2 regions of the Streptomyces sp. Xyl84 genome follow, and region 2 is predicted to be linked to the other one. Evidence: riboswitches for the same ligand, from Rfam matches in the RefSeq annotation. Region 2 holds a riboswitch; the other holds the start of a gene.
What was found. Region 2 has a riboswitch for ZMP and ZTP ahead of AC6I72_RS12250 (glycine hydroxymethyltransferase). Riboswitches for the same ligand answer to the same signal wherever they lie in the genome.
Positions count from the first base shown of each region.

Region 1: another riboswitch for ZMP and ZTP. It lies ahead of AC6I72_RS02250 (bifunctional 5,10-methylenetetrahydrofolate dehydrogenase/5,10-methenyltetrahydrofolate cyclohydrolase); the one in region 2 lies ahead of AC6I72_RS12250 (glycine hydroxymethyltransferase).

Region 1 covers NZ_AP029182.1:522,214-529,093, reverse strand. The annotation lists gene AC6I72_RS02270 ((2Fe-2S)-binding protein) at 1-53, opposite strand, end outside; gene AC6I72_RS02265 (MerR family transcriptional regulator) at 584-1,372, shown strand; gene AC6I72_RS02260 (glycosyltransferase) at 1,369-2,592, shown strand; gene AC6I72_RS02255 (glycosyltransferase) at 2,794-4,023, opposite strand; gene AC6I72_RS02250 (bifunctional 5,10-methylenetetrahydrofolate dehydrogenase/5,10-methenyltetrahydrofolate cyclohydrolase) at 4,209-5,057, opposite strand; ZMP/ZTP riboswitch at 5,077-5,162, opposite strand; gene AC6I72_RS02245 (hypothetical protein) at 5,244-5,501, opposite strand; gene AC6I72_RS02240 (nuclear transport factor 2 family protein) at 5,489-5,854, opposite strand; gene AC6I72_RS02235 (hypothetical protein) at 6,086-6,391, shown strand; gene AC6I72_RS02230 (S-(hydroxymethyl)mycothiol dehydrogenase) at 6,509-6,880, shown strand, end outside.
Region 2 covers NZ_AP029182.1:2,865,756-2,872,635, reverse strand. The annotation lists gene pdxR (MocR-like pyridoxine biosynthesis transcription factor PdxR) at 31-1,419, shown strand; gene AC6I72_RS12270 (hypothetical protein) at 1,508-2,374, opposite strand; gene AC6I72_RS12265 (hypothetical protein) at 2,575-2,928, shown strand; gene AC6I72_RS12260 (glutathionylspermidine synthase family protein) at 2,937-4,160, shown strand; gene AC6I72_RS12255 (hypothetical protein) at 4,548-4,745, shown strand; ZMP/ZTP riboswitch at 4,805-4,919, shown strand; gene AC6I72_RS12250 (glycine hydroxymethyltransferase) at 4,954-6,399, shown strand; gene trpS (tryptophan--tRNA ligase) at 6,865-6,880, shown strand, end outside.

The DNA.
Region 1 (6,880 bases), 2.3 Mb from region 2:
TCGACCTCGTCCTCGTACGTCGTGCCGTCCACCGTGACCGAGATGTGGGTCATGGGCCCTCCAGAGACCGAATGGGCGTACGTGAGGGAAATCAGCGACCAGCGTGATGTACGTCACTCTATGGCCGGGCTCCAGGCAGGGCGAGTGGTGCGACGCGGTTCACCGGACGCCGCGACGGCGCCCGGGTCCGGGAGCACCTGCTGATCCTGACCCGCCGCGCCGGCGGGCGGGACCGCGGCCGACCCGCCCGGCAGACCGGGCGCCGGGCGGCGGGCCGCCCTTGCGCAGAGACACGGCGCCCCGCCTTGCGCGGGACGCGGTGTGGCGGGGCCGCCCCTGCGTGGGGACACGGGGGGTCTGCCTCGCGGGATGGGGGACGGGCCTGGCCTCGCCTGGGGGCACAGGGGCCTGCCCTTGCGCGTGATGCGGGGGGCGGACCTGCCCTCGCGCGGGGGCGCGGAGCGGTGGGCGGGCGGCCCGTGCGGCGGGCACGGGACAGCGGTCCGCTCTTGCGCCGGCGCGGGGCGGTTGACCCTGCCCCTACGTCAGGCTTCAGTCTGTACGCCGACGAAAGGGCAGGTGAATGAGCTACTCCGTGGGCCAGGTGTCGGCGTTCGCCGGGGTGACGGTGCGCACGCTGCACCACTACGACCGGGCCGGGCTGCTGTCGCCGGGCGGCCGCAGCCACGCCGGGTACCGGCTGTACGACGACGCCGACCTGGCACGACTCCAGCAGATCCTCTTCTACCGCGAACTCGGCTTCTCCCTCGACGAGATCGCCGACATCCTCAAGGACCCGCAGGCCAACGCGCTGGAGCACCTGCGGGCACGGCAGCGCGCGCTGGGTGAGGAGATCGCCCGGCTGCGGCGGCTGGCCGAGGTGGCCGAGCGCGCCATCGAGGTCCAGCAGACCGGCGTGTCCCTCACCCCCGAGGAACGCTTCGACGTCTTCGGCGAGATCACCTTCGACCTCAGCTACGCCACCGAGGCCCAGCTGAAGTGGGCCGACTCGGACGGACAGCGGGAGTCGATGGCCCGGGCCGCCGCGCACAGCAAGGAGGACTGGCGGCAGCTCATGCGCGAGGCCGCCGCCTGGCGCGCGGAACTGCTCGCCGCCTTCGACGACGGCGAGAGCGCCGACGGGGAACGGGCCATGGACCTCGCCGAGGAGCACCGCCTGCACATCTCCCGCTGGTTCACCTCGTGCCCGCCCGCCATGCACCGGCGCATCGCGGACGACATCGTCGCCGACCCGCGCGCCTTCGCCCTCGTCGTCCCGCCCTCCCAGCAGCGTCCCGGGCTCGCCGCCTACCTGGGCAAGGCCGTGCACGCCAACGCGGCCCGCCGCACCGGACCCGGGGAGAACCGATGAGGATCCTGATCGCCGCGGCCGGATCGCGGGGCGACGTCGACCCCTACACGGGCCTGGGCGCCGGACTGCGCCGGGCCGGACACGAGGTCGCCCTGGCCGCCCCGGACGCCTTCGCGCCGCTGGTCCGCCGCGCCGGCCTGGAGTTCCGCGGTCTGCCCGCCCGCCCCGAGGCCCGGGGCGACGTCGCGGGCCGGCGGGGACTGATGCGCAGCGCCGCCGCGTTCGTCACCGGGCTCGCGCGGGGCTTCGCCGACGTGGTGGACGACGACACCGACCTGCTCGTGCTGTCCACCACCACCGCCCCGCTCGGCCGGCACCTCGCGGAAGCCGCGGGCATCCCGAGCCTCGACACCCACCTCCAGCCCACCACCCCGACCGGCGACTTCCCGCCCGTCGTCGGCGGCACCCGCTCCCTGGGGCGCCTCGGCAACCGCGCCGCGGGACGCCTCGGGCTGCGGATGGCCGACCGCCTCTACACCGAGGCGGTCGCCGGGCTGCGGCGCGACCTCGGCCTGCCCCCGCTGGGCCCCGCCGCCGCGCGCCGCCGGCAGGAGGCCGCGGGCGGGCCGGTCCTGCACGGCTTCAGCGAGCACGTCGTACCCCGCCCGGCCGACTGGCGCGCCGGGCTGGAGGTCGTCGGCAACTGGTGGCCGTACCTCGACCCGGAGGCGCGGCTGCCCGCGGACCTGGAGGACTTCCTCACGGCCGGGCCGCGACCGGTGTTCGTCGGGTTCGGCTCCATGGCGGGCGGTGACGGCCCGCGGCTGACCGAGCTGACCGTACGGGCACTGCGCCGGGCGGGGCTGCGCGGCGTCCTCCAGTCCGGCAGCGCGGGGCTCGACGCCGCCGGGGACGACGTCCTGACCGTCGGGGAGGTGCCGCACGCCCTGCTCTTCCCGCGCGTCGCCGCCGTCGTGCACCACGCGGGCGCGGGAACCTCGGCGGCGGCCCTGCGCGCCGGGGTGCCCTCCGTGCCGGTGCCGGTGGCGGCCGACCAGCCCTTCTGGGCCGCCCGGCTGGCCGCGCTCGGCGCCGCCACCCGGCCCGTGCCGTACGCGGCGCTGACCGCCGAACGGCTGGCCGACGCCCTCGGCCGCGCCGTGGGGGACACGGGACACGCGCGCGCCGCGGCCACCGCCGCCCGCCACCTCGCGGCCGAGGACGCGGTGTCCCGCACCCTCCGCACGATCGAACACCTGGCCGCCCACGCGGGACGGTGATCAGGCGGCCACCGCGCCCCGGCGCACGGGCTGCCGCCTCCGGGGGCCCGGCGGGCGGACGCTGCCCGCCTGTGCCCGCCGGCGGCCGCCGCCCCGGCGGTCGTGGGGGTGCCGCCGGTCGCCGGGCGGGCCGCGCCGGTGTGCCGGCCGGTCCTCGGGTGGGGCCCGTCAGCGTGCCGGCCGGTCCTCGGGTGGGGCCCGTCAGCGTGCCAGCCGGTCGACCGCCTCCAGCACCGGGCCCACGCCGTCCTCCGCGCGGATCCGGGCACCCAGGCGCTCCGCCCGCCGCCGGTGCGCGGTCTCGCGGGTGGCCCGGGTGAGGGCCGCGGCCAGTCCGTCCGCGGTGACGCCGCGCAGCGGGACCGCGCACGGGGCCACCCCGAGGGAGACCAGGCGCTCGGCCCAGAAGCCCTCGTCGAACTGGACCGGCAGCGGCACCGCCGGGACCCCGGCGCGCAGCCCGGCCGCGGTCGTGCCCGCTCCCGCGTGGTGTACCACGGCAGCCGTCCGCGGGAACAGCGCCGCGTGCGGCACCTCACCGATCGTCAGCATGTCCTCGCCCGCCGCCGCGAGGCCGCCCCAGCCCCGCTGCACCACCCCGCGCAGCCCGGCCAGGCGCAGCGCCCGCACGATGGTCCCGCTCAGCCGGGCCGGGTCGGGCACGGTGGCGCTGCCCAGCCCGACGAAGACCGGCGGCGGCCCCGCGTCCAGGAACTCCCGCACCCGCGCCGGAAGCCGGTCGTCGCGGTCGTACGGCCACCAGTAGCCGCACACCCGCAGCCCGGGCCGCCAGTCACGCGGCCGGGGCACCACCAGCGGACTGAACCCGTGGAACACCGGAAGCCGCAGCCCCGCCCGGATCCGGCGGGTGGTGCCGAGACGGGCGGGCGGCAGCCCCAGCCGGGCCCGGACGGTCGGCACGGCCGCCGAGAAGACCCGCTCCATCGCGAGGTTCACCCCGTGGCCGGCGAGGCGGTTCGCCGCCGCCCCCCAGTGACCGCCGCCGAGCAGCGGCGGGGCGAACTCGCGGGTCGGGGAGAGCGGTTGCAGGTGCGTGCCCATGCTGGGCAGGCCCAGCGCCTCGGCGATGGCGTGCCCGACCGGCCCCAGCGACCCCGACAGCAGCAGGACGTCGCTCTTCTCGGCGGCGGCGACCAGGTCGTCCGTCATCCGGGCGAGCGCCGCCCGGACCAGCCCCACGGCCCGCAGCATCTTGCCCGCGTCCGTCGCGCTGCGGTGCAGGCCCCGCCCGCGCGTGGACTCCAGTTCGGCCCGCGGGTCCACCGGAAGCGGGTGGAAAGCGAGGCCCGAGCCCGCGACCAGCGGCTCGAAGCACGCGTGGGTGACCACGGTGACCGCATGGCCCGCGCGGGCCAGGCCGTGCCCCAGTCCGGTGAAGGGGGCCACGTCTCCCCGGGAACCCGCCGTCATGATCGTTACGCGCACGTCGGCCAGTATGGCCGCGCCGCCGCCCGCCACCGGCGAACGACCCGTCCATGTCGGCGCGCCCACCCGCGCAGCCGCAGGGGCACCACCGGCGCGCACGGGCGCCCGGCCGTCCCCGTGAGACCCCGGGCCGCCGGGCGGCAGGCGGCCCGGGGCGCCCGGACGAGCGCTCAGACCCCCAGTTGCCGGGCGGCGGCGTCCACGGTCTGCTCCAGGAGCGTCGCGATGGTCATCGGGCCGACCCCGCCCGGCACCGGCGTGATCAGCGAGGCCCGCTCCACCGCGGAGTCGAAGTCCACGTCCCCGACGTTGCCCGCGTTGTAGCCCGCGTCGATCACCACCGCGCCCGGCTTGACGTCCTCGCCGCGCACCAGCCGCGGCCTGCCCACCGCCGCCACGACGATGTCCGCCTCCCGCACCACCGACGACAGCTCCCGGGTCCGCGAGTGGCAGTACGTCACCGTCGCGTCCCGGGCCAGCAGTAGCATGCCCACCGGCTTGCCGAGGATCGCGCTGCGCCCGACCACCACCGCCCGCTTCCCGGCCGGATCCACCTCGTAGGCGTCCAGCAGCCGCAGGATCCCGCCGGGTGTGCAGGAGACGAACCCGGGCAGCCCGAAGCTCATCGCGGCGAACGAGGCGAAGGTGACGCCGTCGACGTCCTTCTCGGGCGCGATGGCCTCGAACGCGGCCCGCTCGTCGATGTGGTCGCCGACGGGGTGCTGCAGCAGGATGCCGTGCACCGCCGGATCCGCGGACAGCGACCTCAGCGTGCCGGCCAGCTCGTCGGTGCCGGTCGTCGCGGGCAGTTCCACGTGCCGGGAGGCGATGCCCGCCGTGCGGCACCGGTTCTGCTTCATCCGGACGTAGGTGACGGAGGCGGGGTCCTCGCCCACCAGCACCGTCGCCAGACACGGCGGGGTGCCCGTGCGGGCGGTGATCTCGGCGGCCTTGCGCGCGGTCTCGCCGACGATGCGCCGGGCGAGCGCGGTGCCGTCCATGAGGCGGGCCTGGGACATGTCCACTCCTGAGCGTGCGACGGATCGCCCAGGCGCGCGGCTGTGACTTCGGCTGGGGCCGCTCCCCGGTGGTGCTCCACCTCAGCGCCAGTCACGGCCCGGCCCCACCCTATGCCAGGAGGGACCGGGAGACGGCGGGGGAGGCGGGCCGGGCGGCGCCGCGGACCGCGCCCGGGGTGCGGACCCTCACCGGCGGCGGCCGTGGCGGGCGCGCGGGGTACGCGCCACAGGGGTACGCGCCACCGGCGTACGGGTACGGTGCCGGGCCGCGCGCAGCAGCGACCGCAGCAGGACCGCCGGCACGGACCTGGCCGCCGTACCGGCCGGGCCGGTGCGGCGAAGCAGCGGGGAACGCGCCTGCCCCAGTCCGGCCCGGGCCGAAAAGGACCAGGTCAGCCGGGAGCTGACCTGGAACCTCGCGGTCCTCCTCGTCACTCGTCCCATGCCTGGATCATGATCTGGTCGGTGATCTTGCCGTCGCGCAGCGAGACCATGGACTCGGCGAGCACCCGGACGCCGTCCGGATACGCGCAGGACTCGGCGTACGCCGCGCGGTCGCCCTGGACGACGCACTGCTCCAGCCGGTGCGTCATGTCGCGGCCGTAGACGTCCTCCAGCATCGAGCCGATCTCCGCACGTCCTCTGAGGACCTTGGGGTGGCTCGGCTGGGAGTCGCGGTCCACGATGCGGATCTCGGCGTCGTCCGCGTAGAGCGACAGCAGAGTGGACGCCGTGTGCCCTTCGATGCCCCGGCGCAGCGCACCTGTGTCGAAGGCGGGACCTGCCGTGGTCGCCATGGTGGCCTCCTGGGAGGAGCCCCGGGGCCTCCGGGCCCCGGACAGCGGCCCTTCACGGGCCTCTCCTTCGAGCCTCCTCCGGCACGCCGCACCCGGCAAGCGCGGCCGCCCGCGCGATGCCCGGCACCCCGCCCGCCCCGGCATCACTGCGCGCGGACGGCCGCTCGCCCTGACGGGTGAGCGGCGGCGGGGGCCCGTGTCCGGCCGGGGCCCGGTGGCGTTGCTGAGGGCATGATCTCCACTCGACGTATCGTCGCCGTCGCCTCCCTCGCCGTCTCGGTCGCGGGACTCGCCGCCCTGCCCGCGAGCGCGGCCGACTCGGCCGTCCCGGTGGTCGGCCGGGCGGTCCCCACCGGCCTGCTCGACTCCCTCGGCCGCACCGGCATCCCCGCCGGCCGGCAGGGCGAGGTGCCCCCGGTCTCCGAGCAGCTGTCCTCGCTCCACCACGTCCAGGACCTCAACCAGCTCAGCCGGCTGAACGCGGTCACCGGCCTCGTCTCCCCGCTGTTCGGACTGGTTCCCGCGGTCCAGTACTGAGCCACGCGCCGGTGTGCGGCGACCGGGTGGCGGCGGCACCGGACCGTGTGCCGCCGCCGTCCGGTCACGGCGTAGGGTCGCAGGGACGGACAACGGCCGACGGAAGGGACCACCACCATGGCGCAGGAAGTGCGCGGCGTGATCGCACCCGGGAAGAACGAACCCGTACGGGTCGAGACGATCGTCGTGCCGGACCCGGGGCCCCAGGAGGCCGTCGTACGGGTCCAGGCCTGCGGCGTGTGCCACACCGACCTGCACTACAAACAGGGCGGCATCAACGACGAGTTCCCCTTCCTGCTCGGCCACGAGGCCGCGGGCATCGTCGAGTCGGTGGGCGAGGGCGTCACCGATGTCGCGCCCGGCGACTTCGTCGTCCTCAACTGGCGTGCCGTGTGCGGCGCCTGCCGCGCCTGTCTGCGCGGGCGGCCCTGGTACTGCTTCGACACCCACAACGCGCGGCAGCGGATGACCCTCACCGACGGCACCGAA
Region 2 (6,880 bases):
GCAGGCGTCCCAGGAGTATGGTCCATTTCCATGGCAAGAACGTGGGCCACTCTGGGCATCGACCTCCATCTGGAACCCTCCGGACCGGGAGTGCGCCGCGGGCTGACCGACGCCCTGCGCGAGGCCGTCCGCACCGGCCGCCTCGCCCCCGGCACGCGGCTGCCCTCCTCCCGCAGCCTCGCCGCCGACCTGGGACTGGCCCGCAACACGGTCGCCGACGCCTACGCCGACCTCGTCGCCGAGGGATGGCTCACCGCCCGCCAGGGCTCGGGCACAAGCGTCGCGGACCGGGCGCCGGCGGTCCCGCCCGGCGCGCCGCCCGGCCCGCGCCGCACCCCCCACCGTCCCCGGCACGACCTGCGCCCCGGCAGCCCCGACCTGGCCTCCTTCCCCCGCGCCGAGTGGCTCAGGGCCGCCCGCCGCGCGCTGGCCACCGCGCCCCACGACGCCCTCGGCTACGGCGACCCGCGCGGCCGTCCCGAACTGCGCACCGCCCTCGCCGGCTACCTCGCCCGGGCGCGCGGCGTACGGACCGACCCCGAACACATCGTGGTGTGCGCCGGGTTCGCCCACGGCCTGCGGATCCTCGGCGAGGTCCTGCGCGAGCGCGGGACGAGCACCGTCGCCGTCGAGTCCTACGGCCTGGACCTGCACCGGGACATCCTGCACCGGGCCGGGCTGCGCACCCGCCCGCTGCCCTTCGACGAACACGGCACCGTCATCGGCGACCCCGCGGACACCGGAGCGGTCCTGCTCACCCCCTCGCACCAGTTCCCGATGGGCGTGGCGCTGCCGCCCGACCGGCGCGCCGCCGTCACCGACCGGGCGCGGCGCACCGGCGGGCTGATCCTGGAGGACGACTACGACGGCGAGTTCCGCTACGACCGCCAGCCGGTCGGCGCCCTCCAGGGACTCGACCCCGACCACGTCGTCTACCTCGGCACGGCGAGCAAGTCCCTGGCCCCCGGGCTGCGACTGGCCTGGATGGTGCTGCCGCCGTCGCTGGCGGAGGCGGCGGCCGGGGCCAAGGGCCACGCGGAGGTGTCGGGCGTGCTCGACCAGCTGACCCTGGCGGAGTTCATCACCTCCGGCGCCTACGACCGCCATGTGCGGGCGGCCCGCCTGCGCTACCGCCGCCGCCGTGACGCCCTGGTCGAGGCGCTGGCCGCCCTCGCCCCGCGGGTCCGCCCCACCGGCATCGCCGCCGGCCTGCACGCCGTCCTGCGCCTGCCCGCGGGCACCGAGCAGGGGGTGGTCCAGGCGGCCGCCTGGCAGGACCTCGCGCTCTACGGCCTCGCCCGCTTCCGCCACGAGGCAGCCACCGTGCCGCCCCTGGACGCGCTGGTCGTCGGCTACGGCACCCCACCGGACCACGCCTGGACGACAGCCCTGGACGCGCTGTGCCGGGTCCTGCCGTGACCGCGGTGACGGTGTGCCCGCCGTGATCACGGTGACCGCGCGCCTGCCGTGAGCGGCGCGCCGGCACGTGGCCGCCGGGTGGCCGCGCTCAGGCCGTCCCGGCGGTCTCCTCCTCGGCCGCCTCCTCCACCGGCGCCTCCCCGAACCGGGCCAGCGCCAGCGCCCCGGCCACCGCCACCGCGAAGCCGAGCACCGCCAGCCAGGCCAGGCCGTCGCGGGTGCGGTCCCCGAGCCACACCACGCCGACCGCCGCCGGGCCGATCGTCTCGCCGATGACCAGGCCCGCGGTGGCCGTCGTCACCGAGCCGCGCTGGAGGGCGGAGGTGAGCAGCACGAAGGCCGCGCCCCCGCCCAGGACGAGGGCGTACGTCGCCGGGTTGGTGAACAGCGTCGCCGGGGCGAGCGAGTCGATCAGCCGCACCGTCACCTCCACCACGCCGAAACCGAGGCCCGCCCCCAGGCCGAGCAGCAGCGCCCGGCCCCGTTCGGGAAGACGGCCGGCGACCGCGCCCAGGGCCAGCACGGCCAGACCGGCCGCGAGCATCGCCCACTTCAGGGTGGTGGAACCGGCCTGGTCGCCCTCGGCGCCGGACGCCAGCCCGAGCATCCCCAGGCCGGCGCAGACCACCCCCACCGCGGCCCACTCGGTACCGCTCAGCCGCACCCGCAGCAGCCGCGCCGCCACCACCGCCGTCACCGCCAGGCTGGAGGCCAGCGCGGCGCCCACGGCGTAGATCGGCAGGGAGCGCAGGGCCACGATCTGGAGGAGGAACCCGAGACCGTCCAGGCCCAGACCCAGCAGGTACCGCCACTGCCGCAGCGCCCGCAGCAGCAGCGCCGCGTCCCCGGCCGCCCCCGACCCCCCGTCGCCCGCACCGGCCGCGGCCCGGGCGGCGACCGCCTGGAAAACCGTCGCCGTACCGAAACACACCGCCGCGCCGAGCGCGCACACCATTCCAAAGAGCACGAGGCGACTGTAGGGGAGCGCGCGGGGGCGGGGCCGCCCGCACCGGTGTTCTCACCGCTCTCTAGGCTGTCGGACGCCGCGTCTGACAGGAACCGGCCAAACGCAACCCGGCCGGCGGACGACGGCGACAGGAACGGCCACGGCACCACCGGCCACGGCCACGTCAACGGCAACGGGGAGACACGGACATGGCGGACACACGTCGGCGGCTTCGCTCGGGAGCGGTCGTGCTCGGCGGCATGGGACTGCTCGCCGGCGCGCTCACCGCCTGCTCCTCCGACCCGGACAAGCGGTGCGTCGACCGCGACAGCTACTCCCTCAAGGGCTACCGCGTCATCGCCGACAAGAACTGCAAGTCGGCCAAGTCCTCCTCCCACGCCGCCTGGTACTACGGCGGCAAGAAGAGCGGCGGCTGGGTCGAGGGCGGCTCGTTCACCAAGCCGCGCAAGGGCTCCGGCGGGTCGGGATCCGGTTCCGGCGGCGGCCACGGCGGTGTCGACCGCGGCGGCTTCGGCGGCGGCCACGGCACGTCCGGCGGCTGAGGCCGGCCATGGAACGCCGCACCCTCGAACCCCGGCCCGGCTGGCAGCAGACCGTCGAGGCGCAGGGACTGATCTACCCGCTCACCCTCCCACCGGACTTCGAGGCCGCCCGCGCCGCGGGGACCCCCGTCCCCGCCGACGCCTGGGTGCCCTACTGGGACGAGAGCGCCTGCTACGTCTTCACGCTCCCCGAGGTGGAGGCGCTGGAGGACGTCGTCGAGGAACTGCACCGCATGTGCCTGGCCGCGGCCGGCCACATCGTCACCACCGGCCGCTTCGCCGACCTCGGCATCACCGACCCCCGGGTCGCCGCGGCCGTCACCGAGGCCTGGCACCGGCGCGCCGAACTCCCCTCCGTCTACGGCCGGTTCGACCTGCGCTACGACGGCACGGGTCCGGCCAAGATGCTGGAGTACAACGCGGACACCCCGACCTCGCTGGTCGAGGCCGCCTCGCCCCAGTGGTTCTGGATGGAGGACCGCTTCCCGGGCGCCGACCAGTGGAACTCCCTGCACGACCGCCTCGTCGCCGCCTGGCGGAAACAGGCCCGCCTGCTCCCGCCGGGCAGCCCGCTGCACTTCGCGCACTCCGCCGAGGACGAACTCGGCGAGGACCTGATGACGGTCGCCTACCTGAAGGAGACCGCCGAGCAGGCCGGGCTGGACACCGAGTGGATCTCCATGGAGGAGATCGGCTGGGACCCGCTGTCCGGCCGCTTCGTCGACAACGGCCTGCGCTTCATCCGCAGCATCTTCAAGCTCTACCCCTGGGAGTGGCTGACCACCGACCGCTTCGCGGGACACGTCCTGGACACGCTCGACAACGGCGGCGGCACCGGCTCCACCCTGTGGATCGAGCCCGCCTGGAAGATGCTGCTGAGCAACAAGGCGCTGCTGGCGATCCTCTGGGAGCTGTATCCCGGCCACCCGAACCTGCTCCCCGCCTACCTCGACGGCCCGCGGGAACTGGCGGACACCACGGGTTACGCCGCCAAACCGCTGCTCGGCCGCGAGGGCGCCGGAGTGACCCTGCACGCGCCGGGCGCCGCACCCGTCCTGCGGGACGAACCCTGCTGCTACCAGGCGCTCGCCACGCTGCCCGCCTTCGACGGCAACCACGTGGTCCTCGGCGCCTGGGTCGTCGGGGACGAGTCCGCCGGCCTCGGCATCCGGGAGTCGTCCGGTCCGGTCACCGACGAGTACGCGCGATTCCTCCCGCACGTGATCCTGTGACCGCCCGCGGCACGGCCGGATGAGACGGCCGGGGCCGTGCGGACAGCCGTGCGCGGCCTCGGCCACGGAGGCCGGTCCGGCGCGCTCCCGGGCCGGCCGGGCGCGGGCACCGGACCGTCGTCGTTCTCCGCGCGCTCGGGGATGCGGCCCGGCGCCGCGCCCCCGGCCCTCCAGCCCCCTCCACCGGTCCCTCCATCCAGCCTTTCTCAGGTCCCTCCATCCAGCCCTTCCCTCCCCGTTGAGACTTTCCGGAAGCCGGTCCCGGCCGACCAGCGGGAAAGGCGACCGAAGTCCCAAGAAGCACCTGAATGAAACAATGGAGACCACAGGCTCACACAGGCCCGGACGCCCCTGTGCCCGGGCCCCGCCCGAGGGGAGACGACGGACGTGAGGTTCCTGCTCGAAGTCACGGTGGACGACGCGCTGCCGGCCGAGGACAAGGCGCGCGAACTGGGCCGCATCCTGCGGTACTGGGGCGGCAACCTCCACCACTACGCACTCCGGCCCGGCGACGGCTCGCCGATCCACGACTCCGCCTACCAGGAGGTCGGCCACTGGCAGGTCACCGGGGCCACCGGCGCCTGACCGCTCCGCTCGCATGGTGGACGCCGCGGCGTGGCCGTGCGGGCCGCCCGGTAGGCTGACCTGCGGGCCGTGACTGGCGCGCTGGGCCCTGGCGTGGTGCCGGGGATCCGAAGATGGACCGACCATCGGGAAGCGGCCCGAGCAGAACGTGTGCCGTGCGCCTGGGCCGTACCGTGAACGCCGAACGCCACGTCCGGAGGTCCCCGAGATGTCTGCGCCCCTCTCCACCGAGTCCACCGCCTTCCGCGCCGCACTGGACGTGATCCGCGCCGTCGAGCCGCGCGTCGCCGACGCCATCGGCCAGGAGGTCACCGACCAGCGCGAGATGCTCAAGCTGATCGCCTCCGAGAACTACGCCTCCCCGGCCACCCTGCTGGCCATGGGCAACTGGTTCAGCGACAAGTACGCCGAGGGCACCATCGGCCGCCGCTTCTACGCCGGCTGCCGCAACGTCGACACCGTCGAGTCGCTGGCCGCCGAGCACGCCAAGGAACTCTTCGGCGCCCGCCACGCCTACGTCCAGCCGCACTCCGGCATCGACGCCAACCTCGTCGCCTTCTGGGCCGTCCTCGGCGCCCGGGTCGAGGTGCCCTTCCTGGAGAAGGCGGGCGCCCGCCAGGTCAACGACCTCACCGACGCCGACTGGGCCGAGCTGCGCCAGGCCTTCGGCAACCAGCGCATGCTCGGCATGTCCCTGGACGCCGGCGGCCACCTCACCCACGGCTTCCGCCCGAACATCTCCGGCAAGATGTTCGACCAGCGCTCCTACGGCACCGACCCGGCCACCGGCCTCCTCGACTACGAGGCCCTGCGCGCCACCGCCCGCGAGTTCAAGCCGCTGATCGTCGTCGCCGGTTACTCCGCCTACCCCCGGCTCGTGAACTTCCGGATCATGCGCGAGATCGCCGACGAGGTCGGCGCCACGCTCATGGTCGACATGGCGCACTTCGCCGGTCTCGTCGCGGGCAAGGTCCTCACCGGCGACTTCGACCCGGTGCCGCACGCCCAGATCGTCACCACCACCACCCACAAGTCCCTGCGCGGCCCCCGCGGCGGCATGGTCCTGTGCGACGACTCCCTCAAGGACCAGGTCGACCGCGGCTGCCCCATGGTCCTGGGCGGCCCGCTCCCGCACGTCATGGCCGCCAAGGCCGTGGCCCTGGCCGAGGCCCGGCAGCCCTCCTTCCAGGACTACGCCCAGCGGATCGTCGACAACTCCCGCGCCCTCGCCGAAGGCCTGATGCGCCGGGGCGCCACCCTCGTGACCGGCGGCACCGACAACCACCTGAACCTGATCGACGTCGCCTCCTCCTACGGCCTCACCGGCCGCCAGGCCGAGGCCGCGCTGCTCGATTCCGGCATCGTCACCAACCGGAACGCCATCCCGGCCGACCCGAACGGCGCCTGGTACACCTCCGGCATCCGCATCGGTACGCCGGCCCTGACCACCCGGGGCCTGGGCACCGCCGAGATGGACGAGGTCGCCGGCCTGATCGACCGCGTCCTGACGGCCACCGAGCCCGGCACCACCGGCAAGGGCACCCCTTCCAAGGCCCAGCACGTGCTCGACCCGAAGATCGCGGAGGAGGTCGCCCACCGGGCGACGGACCTCGTGGCGGGCTTCCCGCTCTACCCGGAGATCGACCTCGGCTGACCCGGGCGATCCGCCCTGCGGGACGGGTGTCCTGCGGGGCGGGTGGTCCTCACCGGCCGATCACCGGCCGATCGGCTCCAGTCGTGGCTCCTCCCGCGGCGGTCCGGCCCCGTGCCGGGCCGCCGCGCGGCGTAGGGGCGCCCCCACCACCGCCGCCGCGCGGCGTACGGGCGCCCACTCCGCCGCCGCGCCCGGCGCCGTGCGGCCCGCAGCCACTCGCCGGGACCGGCCGCCCGGCCGCCGGGACCGGCGTGTGCCCGGCGGATGTCCGCGCCGGCACCCGCTCGGCCCCCGGCTCCGCGCCCGCGGCGGACGCCGGGCGCTTGTCACGGCGCGGGGGACGATTCGGTTCCCACCTGTTTCCGGCCCGTTCCGGATCGGGGTCCGTTACCTGAGAGAATGGTGAACATGGCCAACGACCGTCCGCCCGTCGCCCACCACCGCCCTCATGGGGATGGCTCCGCCATGCAGCGTCGTCCGC